4 regions of the Lamprobacter sp. genome follow, and region 3 is predicted to be linked to each of the others. Evidence: predicted binding sites of a transcription regulator. Region 3 holds the regulator's gene; each other region holds the start of a gene.
What was found. The regulator sigma-54, encoded in region 3, starts transcription at its own class of promoters, with help from an activator protein. The targets are predictions, from matches to a motif close to TGGCANGNTNCNTGCTT.

Region 1: VBE63_RS19925 (SIR2 family protein) is a predicted target of sigma-54. The motif match lies at 2,366-2,382, and genes of this name have one in related genera.
Region 2: VBE63_RS20700 (lipid-binding SYLF domain-containing protein) is a predicted target of sigma-54. The motif match lies at 2,288-2,304, and genes of this name have one in related genera.
Region 4: glnA (glutamate--ammonia ligase) is a predicted target of sigma-54. The motif match lies at 1,434-1,450, and genes of this name have one in related genera.

What each region holds. Positions count from the first base shown of each region.
Region 1 is NZ_JAYESN010000107.1:8,752-12,963, reverse strand. Features, by position in the region: gene VBE63_RS19935 (transposase) at 1-890, shown strand, start outside; gene cowN (N(2)-fixation sustaining protein CowN) at 1,152-1,433, opposite strand; gene VBE63_RS19925 (SIR2 family protein) at 1,435-2,328, opposite strand; gene nifE (nitrogenase iron-molybdenum cofactor biosynthesis protein NifE) at 2,905-4,212, shown strand, end outside.
Region 2 is NZ_JAYESN010000122.1:3,322-7,533, reverse strand. Features, by position in the region: gene VBE63_RS20710 (efflux RND transporter permease subunit) at 1-1,013, opposite strand, end outside; gene VBE63_RS20705 (superoxide dismutase) at 1,208-1,813, opposite strand; gene VBE63_RS20700 (lipid-binding SYLF domain-containing protein) at 2,419-3,156, shown strand; gene VBE63_RS20695 (APC family permease) at 3,265-4,212, shown strand, end outside.
Region 3 is NZ_JAYESN010000005.1:71,963-76,174, reverse strand. Features, by position in the region: gene hprK (HPr(Ser) kinase/phosphatase) at 1-930, opposite strand, end outside; gene VBE63_RS02530 (PTS sugar transporter subunit IIA) at 949-1,401, opposite strand; gene hpf (ribosome hibernation-promoting factor, HPF/YfiA family) at 1,600-1,962, opposite strand; gene VBE63_RS02520 (RNA polymerase factor sigma-54) at 2,018-3,505, opposite strand; gene lptB (LPS export ABC transporter ATP-binding protein) at 3,613-4,212, opposite strand, start outside.
Region 4 is NZ_JAYESN010000001.1:82,200-86,411, reverse strand. Features, by position in the region: gene VBE63_RS00335 (cation diffusion facilitator family transporter) at 146-1,291, shown strand; gene glnA (glutamate--ammonia ligase) at 1,617-3,026, shown strand; gene glnL (nitrogen regulation protein NR(II)) at 3,702-4,212, shown strand, end outside.

The DNA of each region.
Region 1 (4,212 bases), on a different contig from region 3:
ATTGGGGGCATCACGAGACCCAAGGCGTTGATGCCGCCACCGGCAAGGCCTGGAAGAAGATCAAGCGCTGGTTCGGCTATGGGCTGCATCTAATCGCCGATACCCAGTATGAGATCCCGGTGGCGTTTGCGCTCACGCCGGCGTCGGTCTCGGAACAGCCGACCTTGCGGGCGATGATCCGCGCCACCTTCGCCGAGACCCCGGAGTTGGCTGAACGCTGCCGGGACTTCAGCGCCGATCGCGGACTCGATAGCGCTGAGACCAAGGCGCTGCTCTGGGATGACGACGCCATCCGCCCGCTGATCGACACCCGCGAGCTGTGGCGTGAGGAGAAACAGCATCCGGACGACGACCCGTCCAAGCCCATCACCCGAGCGCTCAACCCCGAGCGGGCTGACACGATTGTCCATACCGAGCAGGGCTCGGTTCACTGTGTCTGCCCGGTAACCGGGGAGCAACGCGATCTGGCCTTTCAGGGCTTCGAGGCCGATCGCAACGCCCTCAAGTACCGCTGTCCGGCCGCGGCCTATGGCCTGCCGTGCCAAGGCCAGGCCCAATGTCACCAGGCCGGTGGTGTGACACCTGGGGAGTATGGGCGCGTGGTGCGCATCAAGCTCGATGAACAGGATCGGCGCATCTTTGTCCCCACGCCGCATGGCAGCCCCAGTTGGCAGCGCGGCTACAACGGCCGCAGTGCCTTGGAACGCATTAACAACCGCATCGATCGCCACTTCGGCTTTGAGCTGCATTTCATCCGCGGGATCGCCAAGATGACCACCCGCGTCGGCTTGGCCATCGCGGTGATGATGGCCATGGCGCTGGGCCATGTCCGACAAGGCCGTCCCGAGCAGATGCGCTCGCTGGTGCAGCCGATCCCGGCGACGGGCTAGCCCGACCCCGCTCAAGCCGTCGGTTTTGGATCGGGGCAAGGCTCCCGAGGGTGGCGCTTGCCTATGATTCGCGAGCGATGAGAATGGCTCTCATCTGAAGCGCCTGCTAGCGCTCCCGCGCGCTTTGGAGGCCCCGTTCGCGCTGCTCCGCCAGCGGAATCGCTCTAGCGATGCAGGGGCTGGGCGGCCGAAAATCGCTACAGCGCAAATGTCTCGGTTATCGCAAAGCTTGCGAATCAGAAGTGCGCTGTTTCTCGGCCTCTAGCAGCACTCGACCTCAAGCGCCTCGAGCATCGTTTCCAGCTCAGCCTCATCCCAACGCTCGAGCAGCTCGCGCAGATGGTTCAGATGGCAGTGGATATGATAGAGCGCATCGTGCTGCGGGCCGTTGCGACCCTCGAGCTTGGCCTCGAAGTAGCTCCAGAACGGATCATCGCGCTCGCCGGCGCGCATCGCCGTGCGTAAAGCGGTGACGAAGCGCTCGGCGTTTCCGTCGCAGTCGATATCGCGGAAGCTGATATAGCGGTCAGGACGCTCGAGCACCTCAGCACCCCGCCTCGGCCGCGCCCGCAACTGCCTCTGCGGTCGCGCTGTCGTTGGCCGTAAATCCATCGGCGGCAAGCAGGTCGTCGATGTCGGCCTCGACGAGCTGGATGTCTTTCTTCTCGCAGTAACGGCGCTCCTTATCGGTCGGCTCTGGGATCAACGCCCAGCCGGCGGGCTCGCCAGCGGCATAGATCACATCTGAGAGCACCATGCGCTCGGTGTCGCGCGTGAGCCGCAGTCCGAGGAATAGGTACTGGCGCCCGACCCGGTATTCCTTGAGGAAGCGCGGTAGGCCGAAGCCACCCATCAGCTCGGTCAGATAGTCGACGAAATCGGCATCTGAGGCGATGTAGGTTGCATCCGGTCGCGGACTGCCGAGGGGCTTGAATAGGATCGGCGCGGCCGGGTCGACTTGATCCTGATCGATCTCCTGATAGCGGTCGCCATCGTAGGCATGGATGCGAAAACGGTAGTCGGTGCCAGCAATCCGCGAGATCCCACGGATCAGCGTATGCGGCCGATCCGCATAGGAGTCCTGCAGCTGGGTATCGCGGTTGATGTCGATCACATAGTGAGGCGCCAGCTTGGCAAGCCAGTCGTGCAGCGGGGCGCGCGTCCACTGGCGCTGGCCATAGGTGTGATCCAGGAACCGGTTGACCGCGCTCCGCCCGCGCTTCAGCTCGACATCCATGGCCGCGCGGGGGAATTCCCACATCAGCCGCTTCGACATCGGCCGACCCTTGTTCATCGCCAGGATCAGGCTGTCGCTATCGGCGGGCATTGAAACCCCTGTCTCGCGCTCGACGACCGGCGCTAACACACCGGGACCGAGATAAGGGATGAGATCGCCGCGGCGCATGGCGTTGGCAAGATCGGAGAGTTCGATGGACATGCGTTTCCTTGGAGGCTGGGGGCAATCCCTACCGAACAAGCAAAGCGAATGCCAATGAGCCAAGTAGGAAGCTCAACACCAATCGAAAGTGCTTAGCAACGCACACCAGGCACCGCTTGCGAAGGTAACCGCATGCTGCCCAGCTTGCTCAAGCCTGATCGCAGCGAGATGGCCCGACGCGCGCCTGATCTGATACGACATGAGGCGTCGCGCACTCAGAATAGGTCACGCTCTGAGCCGCCCCACGGACCATTCACTCTGCCCTGTTGAGTCCCGCCTTCAGGGCCTGGCACCCGAAACCCTGCCCCGCTTCCGGCTCCAAACCGCCGTTCTGGAAGCTGTTGCAAAGGCTGCAACGCGCTCGCCTTGTTCGCTTTGCGACAATCGCGGCAGCGCGACAATGCGCGGCAGCCGATTCGCTAAGTTGCTGATCAATCAACGAACAGAGGCTCAGACGCCTGTCTTTTAAGCTCGCTGGCACGGTCTCTGCTTAAAAGTTATCCATCAGCATGCATCCATGAGCGTGCATCCAGCAGCACCCCCCTCGCCAACGCTCAGCCACCGAGACCCTGAGGCATGAAGCAAAAAGACATCGCCGCGCTCTTGGACGAGCCCGCCTGTGAGCACAACGACAAGGCCAAGTCCGGCTGCGCCAAGCCCAAGCCTGGCGCCACCGCCGGCGGCTGTGCCTTCGATGGCGCCCAGATCGCGCTGCTGCCGATCGGCGATGTCGCCCATATCGTGCATGGCTCCATCGCCTGCGCCGGCAGCGCCTGGGACAATCGGGGCAGCCGCTCCACCGGCCCGACCTTGTACAAACTCGGCATGACCACCGATCTGACCGAGCAGGATGTGATCATGGGCCGCGGCGAGAAGCGGCTGTTCCATTCGATCAAGCAGGCGATCGAGAGCTACGACCCGGCGGCGGTCTTCGTCTACAACACCTGCGTGCCGGCGTTGATCGGCGACGATGTCGATGCGGTCTGCAAGGCCGCGGCTGAGCGCTTCGGCAAGCCGGTGGTCTCGGTCGATGCGGCCGGCTTCTATGGCACCAAGAACCTCGGCAACCGTATTGCTGGCGAGACCATGGTCAAGCAGGTCTGCGGTGGCCGCGAGCCCGATCCGATCCCGGCCGGCATCGAGCGGCCTGGTTTCAAGGTGCACGATGTCGCGTTGGTCGGCGAGTACAACATCGCCGGTGAACTATGGCGCGTGATGCCGCTGTTCGATGAGCTCGGCATCCGCGTGCTCTGCACCCTCTCCGGCGATGCGCGGTTCCACGAGGTGCAGACCATGCACCGCGCCGAGGTCAACATGATGGTCTGCTCCAAGGCCATGATCAACGTCGCGCGAAAGCTCGAGCAGGCCTTTGGTACGCCATGGTTCGAGGGCAGCTTCTATGGGGTTGCAGACGTCTCGCAGGCGCTGCGTGACTTTGCGCGCCTGATTGGTGATCCCGATCTCAGCACCCGCACCGAGGCGCTGATCGCCCGTGAGGAGACGCGCATTGATGCCGAGCTTGAGCCCTGGCGCGAGCGCCTGCGCGGCAAGCGCGTGCTGCTCTACACCGGCGGGGTGAAGTCCTGGTCCGTGGTTTCGGCGCTGCAGGATCTCGGCATGGGCGTGGTCGCCACTGGCACCCGCAAGTCGACCGAGGACGACAAGGCGCGCATCCGCGAGCTGATGGGCGACGAGGCGGTGATGATCGAGGACGGCAACCCGCGCAACCTGCTCGATCTCTACCACCAGCAAGGTGCCGATCTGCTGGTCGCCGGCGGACGCAATCAGTACACCGCACTCAAGGCGCGCATCCCCTTCCTGGATATCAATCAGGAGCGCGAATTCGGCTATGCCGGCTACGACGGCATGCTCGAGCTGGCGCGG
Region 2 (4,212 bases), on a different contig from region 3:
GGATAGCTCGGGCCGGTGTAGAAGAACACCGCGTTACCCGCGTACTCGGGTCCGACGCCGACCCTGGCCACGTCGTTAACGTAGATGGACTGTCCGCCCTCGGTATCGATGACCAGGCGCTCGATATCCCCGGCGCCCTCGAGCGCCTGGCCGGCCGACACCGAGCGGTGGGTCTCGCCTTGCTCTACGCTGCCGGTGGCGCGTCCGCCATTGGCGCCGCGGATGGTCTCGGCGAGCTGATCCAGACTCAGCCCGTGCCCGCGCAGCTGCTCCGGTTGCGGCTCGATGCTGATCTCGCGCTTGCGCCCGCCGACGACGAAGCCGTTGCCGGTGTTCTTGACCTGCTTGAGCTCCTGCAACAGCTGCAGGCCGAGCAGCCGCAGGCGGGCATCGTCGATCTCATCGGACCAGAGGGTGAGGGTCAACACCGGCACGTCATCGATCGTCTTCGGCTGCACCAGCCACTCGGTCAGGTCCGGCGGCACCTGATCCAGGTTCGACTCAATGGTGTCGTGCACCGCGACCACGGCGGGCTCGATCGCTGTGCCAACCTCGAAGCGCACCGTCACCAGCCCCTCCTCGCGGCGGCTGACCGAGTAGACGTGCTCGACATCGTTCAGCTCGCTCATTAGCCGCTCCAGCGGCTCGACGGCCAGGCGCGCGACCTGCCCGGACGAGGCGCCTGGATAGCGCAGCTTGATGTCGACCATTGGCACCGAGATATCCGGGTCCTCCTGCCGCGGGGTGCTCAGCAGGCCGAGGATGCCGATCCCCAACATGGCCAGCAGCAGCAAGGGCGTCAGTGGCGAGTCGATGAAGAAGGCCGCGATCTTGCCTGCGATGCCGCGGCCCGTGCCGGTCTTATCCGAATGCCCGTCCGAGCGCCTATCCGAGTCCTTTGCGAGAGGCTCATTTAGATGCTCGTTATCGAGACCATCGTTCTGTGCCGCAGTGTTTGGGGCGTCGTCGGACGAGGCGTTGGGACGAGTATCAACAGGGTCTTGATTGGACATCGGCAAACGAAGTGCTCGGCGGCGAACTCGGTGGCGAACAAGGAACGGGGGAGACGGACAGGCCGGCTCCTGGATGCGCTAAGCAAGTTGAGTACCAGTCGCATGGCTCCTGGTCGCTCTGATTGGGCCATCGGCCGCCGGTGCAGGCGGCCAAGCCCTCTTGGCCGCCAGCGGCTCATCACAGGTTGTTGAGGCTACACATTGAAGGCCTCCTTGCGGATCAGGTTCTGACCGGCAAAGTCCCAGTTCACCAGTTTCCAGAAGGAATCCACGTACTCCTTCTTGCGGTTGCGGTAGTCCACGTAGTAGGCGTGCTCCCACATGTCGCAGGTCAGGATCGGTAGCATGCCGTCGCGCAGGGGGTTCCCCGCGTTGCTGCGGCTCTCGATCACGAGCTTGCCGCTTGGGTCGAGCGCGAGCCAGACCCAGCCGGAGCCGAACAGGGTCGTCAGCGCCTCGGAGAACTGCTCGCGCAGCGCATCGGGCGAGCCGAAGTCGCGCTCGATCTGCGTCGCCAGCTCACCTTCAGGATCGCCGCCACCGTCTGGGCTCAGGCAATGCCAGTAGAAGGCGTGGTTCCAGGCTTGGGCGCCGTTGTTGAAGAGACCGCCGTCGGCTTTGGCGATGATGTCGGCAAGGCTTGCATCGGCGAAGGGGCTGTCCGCGATGAGCCCATTCAACTTGTCAACGTAGGTCGCGTGGTGCTTGCCGTGGTGCAGAGACAAGGTCTCGGCGGAGATGTGTGGCGCCAGTGCATCTTCAGGATAAGGCAGATCGGGCAGCTGATGCTTGGTTGGCATGGTGGGTCTCCTATGGCTGAGTGCATGTGGTCGTTGGCTGACGGCGGTCTCATTGCCGGGTGGCAAGTGCCGGTCGCGATCCCGCTTGGGGCCACTCGGCGTTGGTCATCGCCGCTCGTCATCGAGCTATCGGAGCAATGCGAGTGCCAGAGTCAACCAAGCGCGTGGTAGGGACAGCGGTGCGAGCGCCGGGCCGAGCGCTAGATATCCGCCGGGCCCCTGTCTTCCCGCTCGAGCAAAGGTCCTATGCCGCCAGCGCCGGTTCAAATGCTGCACGCTCGGGGCTTATGAGCCAGTCAGCAGGCGGCGCCTTGGGGCCACTACGCCCATCTGCGCAACGGGGTGGTCACGCCTCACAGCGCACTCAACATCCGTGAAGCGGTGGAGCGCATCTTTGAGACCACAGTTGACAACCTGGCCGCCTATGCCGAGGGCGCGACCGCGCAACATCGCCGCCTGAGGAGTCCACGCAGATGGCACGCTCACTGCATCAGGCTCAAGCGATGGGTCGGAGATCGCATGCCCCTTGGGCGAGTATCGCCAGCGGCGAGCACCCGCTCATCCTGCATCTTCACTTCACAGTCGATGACCACAGGAGGTCCCCTATGAGCTATCGCATCAGCCCAGTAACTGCCATGACCCTGTCACTGATCCTGACTGGGTCCTTGCTGACCGCCAACGGCTTTGCTGCCGAAGGCATGAAATCGGATGACTCGTCTGCCAGTGCCTCAGCGACCGGAGGATCAACCTCCGACGAGCTAATGGACGCCAAGGAGACGGTTCGAGAGGCCGCGAAGGTTGTTCAGAAGATCAAGTCAGACCCTCAGGCGAGCGACCTGCTCGAGCAGGCCAAGGCGATCTTCGTCGTCCCGGATTACGCACGGGCGGCGCTGGTCGTCGGTGGTGCCGGAGGTCAGGGCGTACTCGTCGCCAAGAAAGATGGCGACTGGTCAGCACCGGCCTTCTACAACATCGGCACCGTTCAGATTGGCGCCGCGGCGGGCGCTGAGGTTGGAGAGATTGCCTTCATGATCATGTCAGGTGATCTTCTGGAGAGCTTTGGCGAAATGCACAATTTCGCGCTCAACTCAGACACTGGCTACACCGTCGGCGAGGATTCGGAGCGCTCGCAAACCTCGATCGGCAAGGACACCGATATCGCCGTCTGGTCCGCGACTGAGGGCCTCTACGGCGATTTCGCGGCCAGCGTCTCGGACATCTTCTGGGACGAGGACGCGAACAACGCCTATTACGGTCGTCCGGTCACGGCGACTGAGATCATCAACGGCGAGGTCGAGGACCCGATGTCGCCAAGCCCGCTGCTCAGTGCGGAAACGCACTGACCCCCAGGCCAACGCATGCCCTTGGTGCCTAGCTGGCAGCAGGGTCTCCAATTGCCAGATGGGCACTTATGGGTCAGATCGTCATCACTGCGGGCCTGGAGGTTGAAGATGGCTGATTCATCACAACGGCTCCAACGCCGGGTCCGCTTTCCGTTTCTAGTCTTCTATGGCGTCGGCACCATGGTCGGCGGCGGCTTCTACGCGCTGTCCGGAGAGATCGCCGGGCGCGTCGGACTGCATGCGCCGCTCGCCTTCGCGCTGGCCGGCGGACTGGCGCTGCTGACCGCGCTGAGCTTTGCCGAGTTCTCCGGTCGGCTGCCGCACAGTGGTGGCTCGGCGCGCTATGTCGAGGAGGCCTTCGGCCGGCCTTGGCTTTCCGCGCTGGTCGGTTGGCTCGTCATCAGCACCGGCGTGGTCTCGGCGGCAACGCTCGCCGTCGCCACCACCGGCTTCTTGCGCGATCTGGCACCCCTGCCGAGCGCGCCAACGACGATCTTGCTGGTGCTGGCAATGGGGCTGATTGCGGCTTGGGGTATCGCCGAGGCGGTGGCGGCCGTGGTGCTGATCACCCTGCTGCAGATCGGCTCGCTGCTCTACATCCTGTTGAGCGAGGGGGAGGTGCTCGGCAGCCTGCCGGCGCAGGCGTCGGCGATCCTGGCACCGGCCGATCTCGGCGCGGTGGCTGGCATTGTCGGTGCCGCCTTCCTTGCCTTTTATGCCTTCATTGGCTTCGAGGATATGGTGACCGTCGCCGGGGAGGTCCAGGATGTGCGCCGTACCTTGCCGGCAGCCGTCATCATCAGCCTGCTGTTGACCACGGCGCTCTATATCAGCGTGTCGACAGTCGCGGTGCTTGCCGTGCCGTCTGCAGCGATGGCCGCTGCTGACACGCCACTCGCCCGGGTGGTTGCCGAGCAGGGGCAACTCGCGGTCACCGCGATCGTGCTCGTGAGCATGCTTGCCGGCGTCAACAGCGCCTTGGTGCAGTTGGTGATGGCCGCGCGCGTTGCCTACGGCATGGCCGAGCGCCGCGTCGCGCCGCAATGGCTGGCGCTG
Region 3 (4,212 bases):
GGAACGGGCTTGCCGATCGATCAGATCGACGCCAGCATCATAGCCGCGCAACCGAAGGATTTGGTTGCGCACCGCGGTTTCCAGCAGCACCGCCAGGTTGCGACCAGGGGCTACCGGTAGGGTGACCTCAGGAACCGACACGCCCAGGATATGGCGCGCAGAGAGACTCCCTCGCAGGCGGTCCATCTGCGCCAACGCGTCTCCATCGAACGACCGCATACTGACGATCAAGTTCAGATGCTCTCGCCGCTGGACCGCACCCTCGCCAAACATCGCACGCACATTGAGCACCCCCAGTCCGCGAACCTCCAAAAAGTCTCGGAGCAGTGCTGGGCAGCTACCCTCTAGGGTCTCGGGACCAATGCGCGCGACCTCGGGCGCGTCGTCGGCAATCAACCGGTGTCCACGCACCACCATCTCGAGCGCCAGCTCACTTTTGCCAATGCCCGGGTCGCCGACCAAGAGCACGCCCATACCGAGCACATCCAGAAAGACGCCGTGCAGGGTGGTGCGCTCGGCCAGCGCGTAAGTCAGGAAATATTGCAGCCGGTCAACGATCTCCTCTTCAGCATTCGGCGAGGAGAGCAGCGGGGTACCGGCCTGTCGAGCACGGGCGAAAAAGCCCGGCGGCGGATCGATGTCCTGAGCAAAGATCACCGCCGCGGGCTCGGCGGCAAAGAGCCGATCAAGAATGTCGCGGCCCGCGGCCGGACTCAAGTCATGGAGATGACGAATCTCAGCCCCGCCTAGAACCTGCAGGCGATTAGGATGGATGCAGTTGAGCGAGCCGACCAGACTCTGGGCCGCCCCAGCGAGTGAGTCCGTATTGACCAGGGCGCGCGGCTGATCCGGTATGGGGGTTAGCCAACGCAGCCCAAGCCTCGGCCCGAGGTGCTCAATCAGGCCTTGCAAGGTATCGACGGGGGGCATCTGTGCGACGAGCCAGCCTTAAGCGTGACGCTGCAATAAGTCCAGCAACGTACTGGCATCATCGGCAGCCCGAAGTGCCGCGCGCAGTTGCGGATTGCTAAAGCGCTCGGCAAGGCTCGCCAGCAGATTCAGATGGGCATCGGTTGCCTCCTGTGGCACCAATAGGCCAAAGGCGAGGTCAACCGGACGATCATCCGGCGCATCAAAGCTGACGCCCTGGCTCAACTGCACGAAGGCGCCAATGGCCGTGTCGATGCCTTGGATGCGCGCATGCGGAAGCGCGATGCCCTCGCCTAAGCCCGTGCTACCGAGCCGTTCGCGATCGTTCAACAGGTCGAAGACAGAGGCTGAAGAACACTGCAGACCCGCACTCGCCAAGAGCTCGGCCAAGGCCTCCAGCAATCGCTTCTTGCTCGTGACCTCGACACGACAGCGGATGCGCGGCTCAGTAATCAGGCTGGGGGGAAACATCGACCGTCGCTCCAAATAAAGTGATCTTCGCATGCAGGACGCAGTACGGCCTGGTTGGATAAGGACAACAACGGCAGAGGCATCAGCCTAGCAGCATCGCAAAGGAGGCCGGAGCGCCTCACATCCCGCTCCGGCACAGTCATTGACCAGACGCTCATCGCTGCAAGCAGCCTGAGCATCGCTCAGTGCAGTGGCGTCTCATAGATCATCCTGCTCATCGTCTAGCTCACCGCTGACCGTCTCCCCTTCGGCAGCCGTCTTGGTGGCGCTACCGCGATGACTCTGGCGCTTCTCCTTATACTTCAGCACCTGGCGATCGAGCTTGTCGATCAGCCCATCAATGGCCGCATACATGTCTTCATGAACGGCATCGGCGAAGACATCGGCGCCATTCATGTGGATGCGGGCCTCGGCCTTCTGCCGTAGTTTCTCGACGCTCAGGATCACATGCACTTTGATCACGTGATCGAAGTGGCGCTCTAGGCGCTCGAATTTGCTCTCGACGTAGCCTTTCAGCGGTTCGGTAATATCGACATGATGGCCCGTGAGGTTGATTTGCATTGCGTCACTCCTGGGTTTGCAGGCGAGCCTTAGCGGCAGACATTCAGCGCTGCAGCTAAAGGCGCTTGCGCTCATTCGAGGGTGGGATACCCATTGCCTCGCGGTACTTGGCGACAGTACGTCGCGCGACATTGATCCCCTGTTCGGACAGGATGCCGGCGATCTTGCTGTCGCTCAGCGGTTTGTTCGCCGCCTCGGCGGCGACCAGCTTGCGGATAAAGGCACGAATCGCGGTCGAAGAGCATTCTCCGCCCGATGCCGTGCCGACATGACTGGAAAAGAAATATTTGAACTCCAGCGTACCACGCGGCGTATGCATGTACTTCTGCGTGGTCACGCGTGAGACGGTCGACTCGTGGAGCTCGAGCGAGTCTGCGACATCTCTGAGGATCAGCGGACGCATGGCCTCCTCGCCGTACTCGAAAAAATCGCGCTGTAGCTCGACGATCTTCGCCGCCACTCGCAGCACCGTATCGTTGCGGCTGAGCAGACTCTTGATAAACCAACGGGCCTCCTGCAGATGCGTCTTCAAGCAAACATTCTCGGCCCCATCATCGGCGCGCCGGATCAGCTTTGCATAGTCTTCGTTCACTCTCAGTTTAGGCTGAGTTTCAGGATTTAGCTCGACTTGCCACACACCAGCCTGCTTACGCACCAACACATCAGGAATCACATAGTCTGTCCGATGGTCACTGATCAGGGAGCCTGGCCGCGGCTGCAGCGACCGGATCAGCGTTAACGAGCGCGCCAGATCAAGGTCGGAAAGCTTGGTGTGACGGCGCAATTCATCCAGATCGTTGCGCGCCAGCGCGTCGAACAAGCTGTCGCAAATCTTCAGCGCACCCGCGCGATCTGGCGTCTCCGGCGGCAGCTGGCGTAGTTGCAGCAACAGGCATTCGCGCGGATCGCGAGCACCAACCCCAGCGGGATCGAGGGCCTGAATGCCATGCAGCACGGCCTCGATCTCGTCGAGCTCGAGATCCTCCAGATCCAGCGTCTCAAGCAGCTCGGCGGGATCGAGCCGAAGATAGCCATCCGCATCGATCGCATCGATCAGCGCCTCGGCGATCAGGCGGTCACGCGCCCCAAGGCGGCCCAGATTGAGCTGCCACTCGAGATGGTCGTGCAGCGTCTGTGGTTTCGACTGCTGCGCAAAGAGGTCGACATCGCCAGACGCGCTCGACCCAGGGGAACCTGAAGGGCCGGCATACTGGGCGCCAGGATCACTGTCGAAGGTATCACTCCACTCGCTGTCGAGCGCCAGATCATCGGGCAGCGTGCTCGATTCAGCGGGAACCTCGGCATCGACGGAGGCATCGGTCTGTGCTTGGCGCAACTCAGCAGTCTCGCCAGCGGTGTCCCCCGCATCCTCTCGCCCAACCTGATCTTCGTCCGAGGTCTCCAGCATCAGATTAGACTCGAGCGCGTCTTGGATCTCGCGCTGGAGGTCGAGCGTGGAGAGCTGCAACAGCTTGATGGCTTGCTGGAGCTGCGGCGTCATGGTCAGCTGCTGACCAAGACGGAGCTGGATGCTTTGCTTCATTCCGAGCGGCTATGCGGGTACAAAAGGCCTTATTGGCTTGCAGTCTAGACGAAAAGGTGGCTCAGTCGCAGCGCCAAGCTTAGATCTCCTGGTTTCTACCAAGGTCTTCAGAGTCGAAAGTGCTCGCCAAGATAGACCGCCCGCACCTGCGTATCTTGCAGCAACACCGCCGGCGCTCCGCTGGCAATGACTCGGCCGGCGTTGATGATATAGGCCCGGTCGCAGATGTCGAGCGTCTCCCGAACATTATGATCGGTGATCAGCACAGCAATCTCACGATCGCGTAAATGACTGATAATTTGCTTGATATCGCCTACCGCGATGGGATCGACCCCAGCAAAGGGCTCATCAAGCAGCATGACCTTGGGCTCAACCGCAAGCGCGCGCGCGATCTCGAGCCGCCGGCGCTCACCACCGGAGAGGCTGAGCGCAAGTGAATCGGCCACATGGCCAATGCCCAACTCATCAAGCAGCTCGTCGCAGCGCTGCCGGCGATCCTCGCGGCTCGTGTCGTCGCGCATCTCGAGTACCGCCATCAGATTATCCCGAGCCGAGAGTTTACGGAAGACCGATGGCTCCTGTGCCAGATAGCTGAGACCCCGCCGCGCTCGCGCGTGCATTGGCCGATGGGTGATGTCCTCGGCATCGAGCCTGATGCGACCAGCGTCAGCGCCGACGAGCCCGACGATCATGTAGAAACTGGTGGT
Region 4 (4,212 bases), on a different contig from region 3:
TGCTAAAACCCATCAGTATAGCGATTTCGGATCTTTTCCGACCACCGCAAACGCCGCGGCAGCCGCAGCCATCGGCAGGTATCATCCTGTCAGTATCACCCGCTTCCAATGATGCCGTATCAGCGCAGACGCCTCGAGACAGCCCATGGACACCACCGCACGCCAGGCGCGAGCAGGGGCGATCAAGCGCACCACCCTAGTGGGCGCGGTCATCAACCTACTGCTCTCGGCCATCAAGATCACCGCTGGCTGGATCGGCCAATCCCATGCGCTGATCGCCGACGGCATCCACTCACTGTCTGACCTCTTGTCTGATCTGCTGGTCTGGTTTGCAGGCCACAAGGCCGCCAAAGGACCAGACGCCGAGCATCCCTATGGCCATGGGCGCTTCGAGACAGTGGCGACCTTGGTGCTCGGCTTTTTGCTCATCGCCGTCGCCATCGGCATTGCCTGGGATGCCACAGAACGCCTGTTTCAGCCAGCTGCGCTCCTGCAGCCAGCGCCGATCGCACTCTATGCAGCAGGACTCTCGATCCTCGCCAAAGAGGCGCTCTACTGGTACACCCGCGCCTACGGTCTGCGCGTCCACTCCGATCTGCTGTTGGCGAATGCCTGGCATCATCGCTCCGATGCCATCTCCTCAATCGTGGTCCTGATCGGGGTGGCCGGGACGCTCGCCGGCCTGCCCTACCTCGATTCCGTGGCTTCGGTGATCGTCGCCGTGATGATCGCAAAGATCGCCTGGGATCTTGGCTCGGCGGCCACCCGTGAGCTGGTCGATACCGCACTCAGCCCTGAGCGGTTGCGCGAGATTAGCCAGATCATCCTCCGGAGTACCGGTGTTCGCGATGTCCACATGCTGCGCACCCGAACGATCGGCGGCAACGCCTCAGCCGATGTCCATGTCTTGGTCGACCCCGATATCAGCGTCTCTGAAGGGCATGCCATCAGCCTATTGGTGCAAGAACGCCTGATGGAAACCATCGATCGGATGTCCGACGTCACGGTTCACATCGATCCGGAAGACGACGAGCGTGCAGTGCCGACCCAGGGATTGCCAATGCGCACCGAAGTCATCGAGCGCCTCGATCAGCTGTGGAAGCCGATCCCAGAGGCCTTGACCCGCAAACGCCTGCTGCTGCACTACTTGGACGGGGCGATCACGGTCGATCTCTTTTTCCCACTGCGAACCTTTACCGACGAGCCAGCGGCACATCGACTTCGTGATCGACTCCAGGCAGCGCTTCAGGCGGACCCTCGCTTCGCCGAGGTTCGGATCTACTTTGGTTAAGCTTGGCGCCTTCAAATGAAATGATCCTGGCGCCCTATTTTGAGGCATCTATACGGGCCGCATGGTCTATTTTGGTGCATCTGCCGGCTTTGCGCGGTTCTGCGCTGTCTTAGGCTGCTTGCCTTGGGCCTGCCCGCTGCAATGGCACGTAACCTGCTTATTTCGACGCTGATAGCAGTTGCGCGATCCGAGTTTAAGATGGGCCAAGCTCATAACCGAGCTCACCGTTCGATCGATTGCCTGCGATCTCGGGTTGGGCGCAATGCGCTCACCTAAGCATCCAAACCCATCCTTAGCCGAAGACAAACAGCGGGAGATTTCGCAGATGTCCGCCACTGACGTGTTGAAGACCATCAAAGACGAGGACGTAAAATTCGTGGACCTCCGGTTTACGGATACTCGCGGCAAGGAGCAGCACGTCTCGCTCCCGGCCCGAGTCATCGATGAAGCCATTTTCCAAGATGGAAAGATGTTCGACGGCTCCTCAATCGCCGGTTGGAAAGGCATTGAGGCGTCCGACATGGTCTTGATGCCCGAGGCCGAGACGGCGGTGATGGACCCCTTCACCGATGAGAAGACCCTGATCATCCGGTGCGACATTCTGGAGCCCGCGACTATGCAGGGCTACGAGCGTGATCCGCGCTCCGTCGCCAAGCGGGCTGAGGCCTATCTCGCCTCCACCGGCATTGCCGATACCGCTTTCTTTGGACCAGAGCCTGAATTCTTTATCTTCGATGACGTCCGCTGGGGCCTCAGCATGGGCGGCGCCTTCTACAAGGTGGATTCCGAAGAGGCTGAGTGGAACTCCGAGCGGGTCTTCGAAGATGGCAACATGGGACATCGCCCCAGTGTCAAGGGTGGCTACTTCCCAGTCCCGCCGGTCGATTCCCTCAATGATCTCCGCGCGGCCATGTGTCTTGCCCTCGAAGAGATGGGGGTCCAGGTCGAGGTGCATCATCATGAGGTCGCGACCGCCGGTCAGTGTGAAATCGGTACTCGATTCGGACCGCTGGTGCGTCGTGCAGACATGAACCAGATCACCAAGTACGTGATCCAGAACGTCGCCCATGCTTACGGCAAGACCGCAACCTTCATGCCGAAGCCGCTGGTCGGCGACAATGGCACAGGAATGCATGTGCATCAGTCGCTGGCAAAAGATGGTGTCAACATCTTTGCCGGAGACAAATACGCCGGCCTCTCTGAAACCGCGCTCTACTATATCGGCGGCATCATCAAGCACGCCCGCGCTCTGAACGCGCTGACCAACGCCTCGACCAACTCCTACAAACGGCTGGTCCCTGGATTCGAGGCGCCCGTGATGTTGGCCTACTCGTCCAAGAACCGTTCGGCCTCAATCCGTATCCCGCATGACTCCAATCCCAAGGGGCGCCGTATCGAGGTGCGCTTCCCGGATTCCACCGGCAATCCCTATCTGTCGTTTTCAGCGATGATGATGGCCGGCCTTGACGGCATCCAAAACAAGATCCACCCAGGCGACGCCATGGACAAGGATCTCTACGACCTGCCGCCGGAAGAAGAAAAGGCCATCCCACAAGTCTGCTTCGCGCTCGACCAAGCCCTGGATGCACTGGATAAAGATCGAGAGTTCCTGACCGCTGGAGGCGTCTTCACAGACGACGTCATCGACGGCTACATCAAGCTGAAGATGGACGAAGTCACCCAGCTACGCATGAGCACCCACCCGGTCGAATTCGACCTCTACTACAGCCTCTGATCCCCATCAAACAGCGGTTCAAACCAGCCGCCGAACCGGGCAAGGAAGCCCAACCGAACCCGAATCCCAGTTCACGAAACACCTCTCCTCTCCTCTCCTCTCCTCTCCTCTTCTCTCCTTCCCTTCCCTTCCCTTCCCTTCCCTTCCCTTCCCTTTCAACCTTCCTCCTTCTTCACTCTTCAACCTATAAACCGCAGATGACGCAGAATTTCACAGATTAAAATAATATAAAACAAGGTCTTAGCAGGTTTAGCAAGGCTGGCCATCAGGTGAAGCTATGAACGGCTGCAATGTATTGAAATCTCTGCGTTAATCTGCGTCATCTGCGGTTAAATGCTCTGTTTAGGTTTAAGTCTCCTTCCCCCTCCTCTCTTCCGTTTTCAAACCTCCCTGTCCGCCCCTGGTGCATTTGAATGCACTCATCATGTGCGTCAGGCACTAGGCTAGTGCGCTATCCTGAGCCTGCTTGGCGCAGCAGCCTCAGACAGTACCGGGTGGCCATCGATGCTCATCAGGTGGTTATCGATAACCTCTTGCTAATCAATCGGTTTTGGATCGACCTCGGAGTGCTTTCAGGCCGTCGGCGATGGTCTGAACATCGGCATGCAGCTCTGATCTGGCTCGTTGTTTGCTTGCTGGACCAAAGATTGGAGCCAAGCGACGACACAACCCCTGATGAACGAAACACAGAGCGGACTGAGCCGGCTTGGCACCATGATATTGGATAACCTCAGCACGGCTGTGCTGCTCTTCGATCGCCATCTCCGCCTGCGCTACATCAATATCGCCGGCGAGAATCTGCTTGCCGTCAGCGCGAAAACAGTACTCGGCGAGGCAGCAGGGAATCTGGTGCCCTGCCCGACAGATGCCGTGGAGAGTCGCTTGCGGGAATCGCTCGAGACGCGACAGCCCTTCACCGAGCGGGAGGTCGAGGTCAAGCGTCCGGATCGCCAGATCATTCGCGTCAACTGCACGGTCTTACCGCTGCATCCCGTTGATGAGCCCTACGATCTCCTGATGGAGATGCAACAGGTCGACCGTCAGCTGCGGATCGCGCGCGAGGAATATCTCATCTCGCAGCACCATGCGACTCAAGCACTGCTGCGCGGGTTAGCCCACGAGATCAAGAACCCCTTGGGCGGCCTACGGGGCGCGGCTCAGCTGCTGGAGCGTGAGCTACCAAGCC